DNA from 2 places in the Arthrobacter sp. NicSoilB4 genome. Region 1 is predicted to be linked to the other one. Evidence: predicted binding sites of a transcription regulator. Region 1 holds the regulator's gene; the other holds the start of a gene.
The links. Region 1 encodes Rex, which represses fermentation and respiration genes when NADH is low (regulators of the CRP and FNR family bind a similar motif). Its sites were predicted from a motif close to CTTGTGAANNNNTTCACAAG; they were not measured.
Positions count from the first base shown of each region.

Region 2: the regulator Rex is predicted to act here: its motif matches at 3,520-3,539, upstream of ugpC (sn-glycerol-3-phosphate ABC transporter ATP-binding protein UgpC).

Region 1 is NZ_AP024653.1:3,292,559-3,298,579, reverse strand. Features, by position in the region: gene LDO13_RS15055 (FCD domain-containing protein) at 1-446, shown strand, start outside; gene LDO13_RS15050 (3-deoxy-7-phosphoheptulonate synthase) at 708-1,820, shown strand; gene LDO13_RS15045 (helix-turn-helix domain-containing protein) at 2,009-2,221, shown strand; gene LDO13_RS15040 (AURKAIP1/COX24 domain-containing protein) at 2,423-2,521, shown strand; gene LDO13_RS15035 (HAD-IB family hydrolase) at 2,940-3,758, opposite strand; gene LDO13_RS15030 (glutaredoxin family protein) at 3,871-4,131, shown strand; gene LDO13_RS15025 (redox-sensing transcriptional repressor Rex) at 4,223-4,918, shown strand; gene LDO13_RS15020 (Yip1 family protein) at 4,983-5,804, opposite strand; gene LDO13_RS15015 (hypothetical protein) at 6,020-6,021, opposite strand, start outside.
Region 2 is NZ_AP024653.1:629,876-635,896, reverse strand. Features, by position in the region: gene LDO13_RS02955 (DsbA family protein) at 106-996, opposite strand; gene LDO13_RS02950 (trehalose-6-phosphate synthase) at 1,271-2,680, shown strand; gene otsB (trehalose-phosphatase) at 2,670-3,482, shown strand; gene ugpC (sn-glycerol-3-phosphate ABC transporter ATP-binding protein UgpC) at 3,740-4,822, shown strand; gene LDO13_RS02935 (DUF4032 domain-containing protein) at 4,950-6,021, shown strand, end outside.

The DNA of each region.
Region 1 (6,021 bases):
TCCGGCTGCATGTGGCCACCTCGCACCTGCCGGTCAAGGACATCGTGGAGACCCGCGTGCTGTTGGAGTCCTGGGCCGCTTCCCGGGCCAACCCGGACTCGCCTGCGCTAGCCGAGGCGGCACGGCTGCTGGAGCAGATGGACGGCTGCGAGGAGACGGAGGCGTTCCTTGCCCTGGATGTCCGCTTCCACCTGGCCCTGGCCGATGCCGCAGGCAACGCGGTAGTCAGCGCCATGATGGGCTCCTTGCGCGAGGCCATCCAGGACTATGCCGGACGGCTCACCGGACACCTACCGGACTGGAATGCCACTGCCGCGCGGCTCCGCACCGAACATCGGGGCATCCTGGCGGCCATCACCAGCCACGACGGCGGCCGGGCTGCGCAGTTGGTGGCGGACCACATCGAGGGCTTCTACACCGAAGCCGGGCTGGGAACCGGGGACTGATCCACCGGCTGCCGTGCGGTGCTGCGCCGCAATATTACGTGCCGGATTTTGCCGTGAAGACAACCGCAAGGCTATGGTCGGGTCATGACAAACCGTTGGTATGCGTATTTTTCGTTGGCTCTGGAGGGGCCCGCGTCTAGCTGACACGCATCCAACCTTCCTTCAGAGCCAACAGGGCAGAGATCATTCTCTGCCCTTCGCCATTTCCCGGCGGGTTCTGATCTGGGCCCGCTCCGCACCCCCGGAACAGGACCCCCGAACATGAGCATCGAAGCAGCCCCCGAATCCCAGCTGTCCACCTCTAACCTCCGCGTCAGCGAGTTCACCCCGCTGCCGACTCCGCAGGACGTGGTCGCGGAACTGCCGCTGGACACCCGGCTGGCCGAAGTCGTAGCCCGGGGCAGGGACGAGGTCCGCGCCGTCATGGACGGGGTCGATGACCGGCTGCTCGTCATTGTGGGCCCCTGCTCCATCCACGATCCCAAGGCCGGCCTGGAATACGCCCGCAGGCTGGTCAGCCAGGCCGAGAAGCACAAGGAAGACCTGCTGATTGTGATGCGGGCGTACTTCGAGAAGCCGCGCACCACGGTGGGCTGGAAGGGCCTGATCAACGATCCCCGGCTCGATGGCAGCCACGACATCGCCTCCGGGCTGCGCGCTGCACGCCGCTTCCTGCAGCAGGTCACGGCGCTCGGGCTGCCCGCTGGCACCGAGTTCCTGGAGCCGATCAGCCCGCAGTACATGGCGGACCTGGTCTCCTGGGGCGCCATCGGTGCCCGCACCACTGAAAGCCAGATCCACCGCCAGCTGGCGTCGGGGCTGTCCATGCCGATCGGGTTCAAAAACGGCACCGACGGCGACCTGCAGGTCGCGCTGGACGCGTGCAGCGCTGCCGGGGCGGCCCAGGCGTTCCTCGGCATCGACGGCGACGGCAGGGCCGCCCTGGTTTCCACCGCCGGCAACCCGGACACCCACATCATCCTCCGCGGCGGACGCAAGGGCCCCAACTACTCCGCCGCCGACGTCGCGGCCACCACGGCCAAGCTGGCCGCCAAGCAGCTCAACCCGCGGCTGATCGTGGATGCGAGCCACGCCAACAGCGGCAAGAACCACCACCGGCAGGCGGAAGTCGCCCTCGAAATCGGCTCACAGCTGGAGAGCGGCGGCGCCCCGGCGGGGGCCATCGCGGGCGTCATGCTCGAGAGTTTCCTGGTCGGCGGGGCGCAGAACCTGGACGTCGCCGAGCATGCCGCCGGCACGGACGCGCTGGTCTACGGCCAGAGTGTGACGGACGCCTGCATGGACTGGGATGTCACGGCATCGGTCCTGGCGCAGCTTGCGGCCTCCGCGCGCATCCGCCGGAGCCGCGTCTAGACGCCAGTGCGGTCAGGGGCAGCCCCACAAATTCTGAATCCGTGCCCGGAGATTCCCGCGCAACTCTTTCACATTGGCACCATCAGCCCCTAGAGTATCTAACACATGGTTGTTTGATGGCTCAGCATCGGCACACCGCCATGTCGTTCAGATGGGGCTGCCGTTCGCTTGAGTAAAGGAATAGGGAAATGTCTTCGGAGGCTAACTTCTCCAACGCACGCTTCTTGACCGTGGCCGAAGTCGCGGATGTGATGCGCGTGTCCAAAATGACCGTGTACAGGCTTGTTCATTCCGGTGAGATGCCGGCCGTCCGTTTCGGGCGCTCCTACCGGGTGCCGGAAACCGCCGTCGAACAGTACCTCAAGGGTGCCGTCGTCGACGGGCACACGGAAACAGCCTGATTCTTCCGCGTCTTCTGTGGCCGGAATGAGGACCTGCAGACGCCCTGGCGTGCCTGCGGTCGTGGTGTGCCCCCGATAGGCGGTACCCTGTTAAGGAACGTTTTACGTCATTGTAAGAACCTGTCAGTTGTACAGTCTGCTGCTTAGCCCGTGGACCCTTTCCAACAGGCAGGTACTGCATCTAGCCGGTAAGGAACTTTCGTGGGTTCAGTTATTAAGAAGCGTCGCAAGCGTATGGCCAAGAAGAAGCACCGCAAGCTGCTTCGCAAGACGCGCCACCAGCGTCGCAATAAGAAGTAGAGATACTTCGCATCATGTGAATGCCCGTTGCCTTTCCGGCAGCGGGCATTTTCTTTGGTGTCGCGCCCTTGGTCCGTCGGGGCGCCGCGGCTTCAGCTGTGCGGCACGGTTGCAGGTCCCGAGGCGTACTGGAATGACATACCTGGGGTGGCATCGGCGCTGCATTTTCGGACAGCCGACGCGGTTTGGGCCAAGCGCTACGCAGATCCGCGTAGCGCCCGTCCGAAAGCGTAGCGCTGGGCCGGAAGCGCAGCGGAAGTGGTGGGGGCTCAGAAACTGCGACGTGGCCTTGGACCGGCGAGGGGTTGACGTCGGCGCTGCGCTTTCGGACAGCCGACGCGGTTTGGGCTTGGTGCTACGCGGATCCGCATCGCGCCCGTCCGAAAGTGTAGCGCGGAGCCGGAAGTGTAGCGCGGGATCAGACTGTGGGGCCGCGGAAGCGGGAGAACCCCCGCCAGAGGCCGTAGATGGCCCCTCCGGCTGTGGCAGCTTTGAGGCCCAAGGTGGCCGCGCGCCGGCCGGAACGGAAGTCGTAGACCGGCCAGTTGTGTTCGCGGGCGTGGCGGCGGAGCCGGGAATCGGGGTTGATGGCCACGGGGTGCCCCACCATGCTCAGGAGCGGGATGTCATTGTGCGAATCGCTGTACGCCCAGCACCGGGCCAGGTCCAGGCCCTCGGCCTCGGCCACGGCGGTGACCGCCACGGCCTTGGCGGGGCCGTGCAGGATGTCGCCGACCAGCCGGCCGGTGTAGGAGCCGTCCTGGATTTCGCCCACCGTGCCGAGGGCGCCGGTGAGGCCCAGCCGGGTGGAGATCACGGAGGCCACCTCAATCGGCGTCGCCGTCACGAGCCAGACCTTGCGGCCCACCCGGAGGTGCTGTTCGGCCAGGGCCTTGGCCCCCGGCCAGATCCGGGATTCAATCATTTCGTCATAGACTTCTTCGCCGAGCGCCTCGATGTCCTCAACGGTGAACCCGGAGGCGAGGCCCAAGGCGGTGTCGCGGACGGCATGGACGTCATCCATGTTTTCCCCGCGCAGCACGAACATCAGCTGTTTCCAGGCGAACCCGGCCGCCTGGGGGATCGTGAACGCCCCGCGCTGGTGCATCTTGCGGGCCACGTGGAACAGGCTGGCACCCCGCATGAGCGTGTTGTCGACGTCGAAGAACGCGGCTTCGCCGTGCTGCGGTTCTGCAACAGGCTCTGTGACCACAGCGACGTACTTCTCTTCGGACATGCCACGAGTCTAGTCAAAGCCGGGACCAGTTCCTGCCGTCCGGCCCGCGGCGGCAGTGCCGGATGCGTCTGGCGCGTCGACGCAGGACCGCCCGCCGGGCTACCGTGGAGCCATGCCAAACCCCGACGTCGTCCTGATCACCAAAGCTGACTGCCACCTGTGCTCGGCGGCGCGCGCCGCCGTCGACCGCGTGACGGCGGGACTGGGGATCGGCTGGCGGGAGCAGTCAGTGGACGACGACGCCGAATTGCGGGAACGCTTTGCCGAGGAGATCCCGGTGGTGCTGGTGGACGGTGTCCAGCGGGACTTTTGGAAGATCGACGAAGTCCGGCTGGAACGGACGCTACGGCGGGCGCTGGGCCGGCCGGTCTGAGGCACCGGGACCGGCTGGAGGGCAATGCTTTGTCCGCTGAACGGCGGGGGCCCTAGAGTGGAAGTCACAACGCGACTCAATGGAGCAGATAGTGACTTCGCTGGATTCATCCCCTGACGCGCTGCCCGGGGGAACAGGGACTGCTTCCAAGCAGATTCCGCCCGCGGCAGTGGCCCGGCTGACCATCTATCTGCGCGCCCTCACCACCCTGCTTTCCGAGGGTGTCGACAGAGTCTCCTCCGAATCCCTGGCCGAGGCCTCAGGGGTCAGCTCCTCCACGCTCCGTAAGGACCTTTCCTATGTTGGCTCCTACGGGACCCGGGGCGTCGGCTACGAAGTGCAGTACCTCAACCGGCATATTGCCGCGGCACTGGGCCTGACACACGACTGGAAGGTCGCCATCGTCGGTGCCGGCAACCTCGGCAAGGCCCTGGCCCGGTACGGCGGGTTCGAGTCCCGGGGCTTCGACATTGTTGCGATCTTCGACGCCGACCAGTTGGTAGTGGGCAGCGAGGTGGGCTGGCTGCGAGTCAGTGATGCTGCCGACCTCGAGCCTGTGCTGCAGCGGACCGGCGCCAACATGGTGGTCCTGGCACTGCCGGCCGCCGTGGCGCAGGGCGTCTGCGACCGCGTGGTTGCCGCCGGTGTGCGGAGCATTCTCAGTTTTGCCCCGGTGATGCTGCAGGTGCCGCCCGGGGTCAACCTGCGCAAGGTGGACATGGCCACCGAACTCCAGATTCTCGCCTATCACGCACAGAGGGCGCAGGACCCGGAGGACGCTGACTAGATTCAGTCAGCCCCTCCGGCTCCCGCGCCCTCCGCGGTGGTGCCTTGGTAACGTGCTTGGCCGCTTAGTACGGTCCGCCCGGCTGACCGTACGGGTTGGCGAACGGCTGCTGCTTGCTGAAATAGGGCGACGTTGCCGGCAGGTACAGCATCACGATGCCCGCGATGCCGAGGAGGACTGCCAGGGTGCCGAGGCTCAGCGGGAAAATGCTGAAGATCGACAGGGCGGCGAAGACAGTGCCCAGGATCCGTGCCCAGTTCTTGCCCTTGCGCACATTCAGGGCGACCAGGGCGTAGAGCCCGGCGCTGATCGCGGCGAACACCAGGATGCTCCCGACGAGCACGCCCCGGATGTCCTCATAGGGGATGTCGGCGCCGCTCGCGGCCATCTGCTGTTCAAACATGGTCCGCATCTGCGGGGAATCCAGGGTGCCGAGAGCCATCAGCAGCGAGATAATCCATACCGCGCCGGATGCGATGATGAGCCAGAACGCCGTATTGACGAGCTTGGGCATGCCGGCCGTGGCCTGCGGCTGCTCGGAGGGGTATTGGGCGTACGGGGACTGGCCGTACGCGGGCTGTCCGAACTGCGGAGCCTGCTGGTTGTACTGGGGCTGGTTGTACGGCGGCTGGTTGTATGGTGGCTGGTTCTGGCCGTACTGGGGAACCTGCGGGGCGTTCTGGCCGTACTGCGGTGCCTGCTGGCCGTACTGCGGCGCGGACGGAGCCTGCCCGTACTGCGGCGCAGAAGGCGCGGTCTGCCCGTACTGCGGGGCGGACGGGGGCTGCTGGCCGGGCGGGGGTGTGTTCTGGCCATAGCGGGGTGCCGGCTGGTCGCCCGGCTCGGAGGCGTCCGGGTTCGACGGCGGGACTGGCGGGATGCTCATGGGCGTTCCTTTGCGTTGCGGTCTCGTTCGGATACCGGAAACAGCTTCCTGCCCTGCCCCCAGCATGGTTTAAGTCCACCGTACCGCGGGCCGGCGCCCGTGGGGATCATTCCGGAGAGGTATTCTCAGCCCGCGCCGGGGCGGCCGCCGCGGGGTCGCGTCCGCGGGCAGCCGGAGGCCGCCCCGGCAGTGCAGGGACGGAAATCAGCGGTGCTTC
Region 2 (6,021 bases), 1.3 Mb from region 1:
AGATAAGGTTAGCCCACGGATGCCCGGTGATAAAAACAGCCCGGCCCCGGACGAATCCGGAGCCGGGCTGTTTCTTATCACCGGGCAGGCTGTGGGCTGGGCCCTTTACTGCTTCGCGTCGATCGCGGCCTGCAGGAACTGCTCGAACGGGGTCTGGGCGCTCTCGCCCTTGCCCCACTGCTGGCCGTCAACGAAGACGGTGGGTGTGCCGGTGACGCCGATGGAGGCAGCCTGCTGGGTGGTGTACTTGACCCACGGGCGGAAGGTCTTCTGCTCCACGCACGTATCGATGCTCTTGGCCCCGACGTCGGTTGCCATCTTCTTCAGATCCGCATCCGAGATGCCGGCGCCGCCCTCTTGGGGCTGCTTCTCAAAAAGCACATTGACGAAGTCGGCGTACTTCTCCGGCGATTCGTTCACGACGCATGCCGCCGCGTTGGCCGCGCGGGAGGAGTAGTTGGTGGTGGAGCGGGTGTCCAGGAAGCCCAGCGGACGGTACTCCACGGTGATCTTGCCTTCGTTGCGAAGGTTCGTGAGCGTCTCGTTGTACTGGGTCTCGAAGTTCTTGCACACCGGGCAGATGAAGTCGATGTAGAGAACCACCTTGACCGGCTTGCCGGCCTCGGCTTCGGCGCCCGGCGCCGTCACCACTGCCGGCGGGGTTGCGGCCGGAGCGGGAATGTCGGCGATCCGGACGGTGGCGGGTTCCGTCTTCGCCACCTCGGTGTTGGCCAGCAGCGTCACGCCGCCGTAGACGTTGCCGTTGGCAGGGGTGGGTCCCTCGTCCGCGACCGGCGCGTTGTTCTGGATGTTTGAGGTAACCACCAGCGCCACCACAACAATGATGGCGACGACGGCGACGACGATGCCCCAGCCGATGAGCAGCTTGTTGCGCTTGTCCTTCTTCAGCTGCGCCTCGCGGATCTCACGGGCTTTCTCGCGGGCCGCGGCAGTTCGCTCTGACTTGGACTGACGGGGTTCGTTTGCGGGGCTCATTGGTTCCTCGGGTCGATCGGCCTGTGGTGTCCACTGGGTGGCAATTCATCATTTTAGGGGAGAAAACTGGGAAGTTGCGCTTTCAACCTTCCCCCACGCGTCCCAACGGACGAATAGCACAGAAGATTCCGCACGGCTAGGGTGGATAGGAGCCACGAGCAATCCCCAGGGGGCACCAATGCAGGCCACAAAACACGCCGAATCGGATCCAAAATCCGCAGACGAGTCCGCGCACGGCACCAGCAGCACCGATCCGGACGCGCAATATGACTTCATGGTGGTGTCCAACCGCCTGCCTGTCGACCGGTGCTCCCCGGATGAGCCTGGTTGCGAGGACGGCTGGCGCCGCTCCCCCGGCGGCCTGGTCACGGCCCTTGCACCCATGATGACAAAGACCGACGGCGCGTGGGTGGGCTGGCACGGCGCACCGGACGAGCACCTCCAGCCGTTCACCCACGGCGGCATCGACCTCGTTCCGGTCCAGCTGAGCACGCAGGACATCGAACTCTTCTACGAGGGCTTCTCCAACGCCACGCTCTGGCCGCTTTACCACGACGTGATTGCGCCGCCGGAGTTCCACCGGACCTGGTGGGACTCCTACCGCAAGGTCAACCGCCGGTTCGCGGACGCTGTCATCCACCACGCCAGCCCCGGCGCCACGGTCTGGGTCCAGGACTACCAGCTGCAGCTCGTTCCGAAAATGCTCCGCGAGGCGCGCCCGGATCTCACGATCGGCTTCTTCAACCACATTCCCTTCCCGCCGCCGGAGATCTTCGCGCAACTGCCCTGGCGCCGAGCCATCATCGACGGCCTGCTGGGCGCGGACCTGGTGGGCTTCCAGCGCAGCAGCGACGCCGGCAACTTCATGCGCTCGGCCCGCCGGTTCCTCGGCGCCAGCGTCAAGCAGCAGCAGGTCCACGTCAAGGGCACCGACGGCGAGACCACCCACATTGCCCGCGCCCAGGCCTTCCCGATCTCCATCGATGTCAAAGCGATCAGCGAGCTGGCCGGCAACCCGGAGATCATCGAGCGCGCCAAGCAGATCCGCCGCGACCTCGGCAATCCCAAGACCATCCTGCTGGGCGTCGACCGGCTGGATTACACCAAGGGAATCCGGCACCGGCTGAAGGCCTACGAGGAGCTCCTGCAGGACGGCGAGGTCACTGTGGAGGACGCCACCCTGATCCAGGTGGCCAGCCCCAGCCGCGAGCGGGTGGAGCAGTACCGCCTGCTGCGCGAGGAAGTGGAAGGCACCGTCGGCCACATCAACGGCACCTACGACACGATGCAGAACACCGCGGTCCGGTACCTGCACCACAGCTACCCGGTCGAGGAGATGGTGGCGCTGTACCTGGCGGCCGACGTTATGCTCGTCACGGCCTTGCGGGACGGGATGAACCTGGTGGCCAAGGAGTATGTCACGGCCCGTACCAACAACGACGGCGCCCTGGTGCTGAGCGAGTTCGCGGGCGCCGCGGACCAGCTCAAGCAGGCCCTGCTCATGAACCCGCACGACATCGACGGCCTCAAGGACACCATCATGAGGGCCGTGGACATGCAGCCCGCCGAAGCCGCCCGCCGGATGCGCGCGATGCGCAAACAAATCCTGGACCACGACGTCGATCTTTGGTCCGCCGACTTCCTGAACGCGCTCAAGGAAAAGGTGATCCGCGATGACTCCTGAGCTATCACCGGAGCAGACCCCCCTTTCGCTCTCCCCGGACCTGCTGGAGGCAGTGCACGCCATCGCCGCGACGGAGCACCTGCTCGTCGCTATGGATTTTGACGGCACCATGTCCCCGCTCGTGGACCATGCCGGGGACGCACGCGCCCTCCCCCGCTCGGCAGCGGCTTTCGCCGCCCTCACGGAACTACCGCGGACGACGACGGCGCTCATCTCCGGCCGGGCGCTGGACAGCCTGCGGGCGGTCGCCTTCCCCCCGGAGAAGACCCTGCTGGTCGGCAGCCACGGCGCGGAGGTCTGGATGGGACCCGGTTCCTCGAAGCTGGAACTCGACGACGCCCGGCGGGAACTGCTCGCCCAGGTCCGGCGCGAGCTGGAGGGCATTGTGGAAGAGGCGCCAGGCACCCTGCTGGAAGACAAGCCGGCCGGCGTCGTACTGCACACCCGGCTGGCCACGGCGGACGTCGCCGAGGACGCCGTCGCGGCGGCCCGGGCCGTCCTGCAGGACCGGCCCGGCGTCTTCCTGAAGAGCGGCAACCGTGTGCTGGAGACCTCCGTGATCCATGCCTCGAAAGGGGAAGGCATAGCGTTCCTCCGCCAGGCGACAGGCGCGACCGCCACCATCTTCGCCGGCGACGACACCACCGACGAGGACGCCCTTGCCCGGCTGCTCCCAGGGGACCTCGGCGTGAAGGTGGGCCTGGACTTCACCCAGGCCCAGTTCCGGGTCGAGGCTCCGGTCCACGTGGCGGAGTTGCTGGAAGCCCTGCTGCGGGAACGGAAGAGCGCCCTCGGCCTCTGATCTCTAGCTCATGCGGGCCCGGTAGTCGGCCGAATCACATGTGACATCTGTAACATTTTGGCCCATTTGCCATAAATCTGACATACTCTGGTTGTGATGTGGCGCACAAGTACCGTGCGGCGTCATTGGATACTCCTCGGCTTCGGCCGGGGAGTATGCGCACGATCAGGTGCTGACAATTGAATTAACAACTGAAGAATAAGACCATTCACTACGGATCGTCCGGCACGTACCTGCCGGTGAAGGGATTGATAACTGTGGCTACAGTTACTTTTGATAACGCAACACGTCTGTACCCGGGCACGGATAAGCCCGCTGTTGACAAGCTCAACATTGAAATCGCCGACGGCGAATTCCTGGTCCTCGTTGGACCCTCCGGCTGTGGCAAGTCGACCTCCCTACGAATGCTTGCAGGTCTTGAGGACGTCAACGCCGGCCGGATCCTGATTGGCGACCGCGACGTCACCGACGTTCCCCCCAAGGACCGCGACATCGCCATGGTTTTCCAGAACTACGCGCTGTACCCGCACATGACGGTTGCCGACAACATGGGCTTCGCCCTGAAGATCGCCGGCGTCAGCAAGGAAGAGCGCGCCGAGCGTGTCCGTGAAGCTGCCAAGCTCCTGGACCTCGAACCGTACCTGGACCGCAAGCCGAAGGCACTCTCTGGCGGCCAGCGCCAGCGTGTCGCCATGGGCCGCGCCATCGTGCGTAACCCGCAGGTCTTCCTTATGGATGAGCCGCTGTCCAACCTTGACGCCAAGCTGCGCGTGCAGACCCGCACCCAGATCGCGTCCCTGACCCGCCGCCTGGGCGTCACCACTGTCTACGTGACCCACGACCAGGTCGAGGCCATGACCATGGGTGACCGCGTCGCCGTGCTGAAGGACGGCCTGCTGATGCAGGTCGACACCCCGCGCAACCTGTACGACAAGCCGAAGAACGTCTTTGTCGCCGGCTTCATCGGCTCCCCCGCGATGAACCTGCTCGAGCTTCCCGTCGTCGACGGCGGCGTCCAGTTCGGCGGGACCGTGTACCCGGTGCCGCGCGATGTCCTCGAGGAAGCCCACGGCCAGACTGTCACGGTCGGTTCCCGCCCGGAAGACCTCGAGACCGCACCGGAGGGCGAAGGCCTGCACGTTGAGGTCGACGTCGTCGAGGAGCTCGGCGCCGACGCCTACGTCTACGGCCACACCACGCTGGACGGCCAGAGCCACGACATCGTGGCCCGTGTCGACGGCCGCCGTCCCCCGATGAAGGGCGAGTCCATCTGGGTCCGTCCGCAGTCAGGCCACGTACACCTGTTCGACACCAAGACGGGTCTGCGCCTGGGCGACTAGTCCCCACCGGCACAGCACTACGCACCCGACGGCGGTCCTCCTCACTGGAGGGCCGCCGTCGGGCTTTAACTGGCGTTGCAGCAGCCATTCGTTAGGGCGGGCGCCCTTAGTACGGAAGAATTGGTTTATGACCGAGCAAAGCCCCAGCACCGAGGACAACAGTGCCCATTGGCACGACGAACCTACCGACTACGGCCAGATCGGCAAACTGCCCCGGTTCGAAGCCGCCAGCGCCAATGACAGCAAGGGGTCCGTGGCCTCGAGCTCGCTGAGCATCACGGCCGCCGCCACCGAGCCGGAGCTCCTGGACCTGCCGTGGCACATCGCGCTGGAGGACTGGCCTGCGGAATACCTCGCCGCCCTCCCCCGCGGCATTTCCCGCCACATTGTGCGCTTCGCCCATCTTGGCGGCTCGGTCATCGCCATCAAGGAAACCTCCGAACACGTGGCCCGCCACGAGTACCACATGCTCCGCAAGCTCGCCCGGCTGGACGTCCCCTGCGTGGAACCCGTCGCCGTCATCACGGGGCGCACCACCCCGGAGGGCCGGCCGCTGAACCCCGTGCTGGTCACCCGGCACCTGAAGTTCTCCATGCCGTACCGCGCGCTCTTCTCACAGATGCTGCGCAAGGACACCCTGACCCGCCTGATCGACGCGCAGGCCCTCCTGCTGGTCCGCCTGCACCTGATCGGCTTCTACTGGGGCGACGTCTCGCTGTCCAACACGCTGTTCCGCCGCGACGCCGGCGCATTCGCCGCCTACCTCGTGGACGCGGAGACCGGCGAGCTGTATCCGGACCTCTCCACCGGCCAGCGCGAATACGATCTCGAAATCGCCCGCGTCAACATCGCCGGGGAGCTGATGGACCTGCTCGACGGCGGACTCATCGAGGAAAAAGTGGACCCCGTGGCCACCAGCGAACTCATCATGGACAGCTACCGGCGCCTTTGGACCGAGCTGACCGAGAAGGAATCGTTCGAGATCGGCGAACGCTGGCGGGTGGCCGCCCGCATCCGCAAGCTCAACGAGCTGGGGTTCGACGTCGAGGAATACGCGATCAAGACGACGCAGAACGGCTCCACTATCCAGCTCCAGCCCAAAGTGGTCGACGCCGGCCACCACCAGCGCCGGCTGCTGCGCCTGACCGGCCTGGACGCACAGGAAAACCAGGCCCGCCGGCTCCTGAACGACATGGATT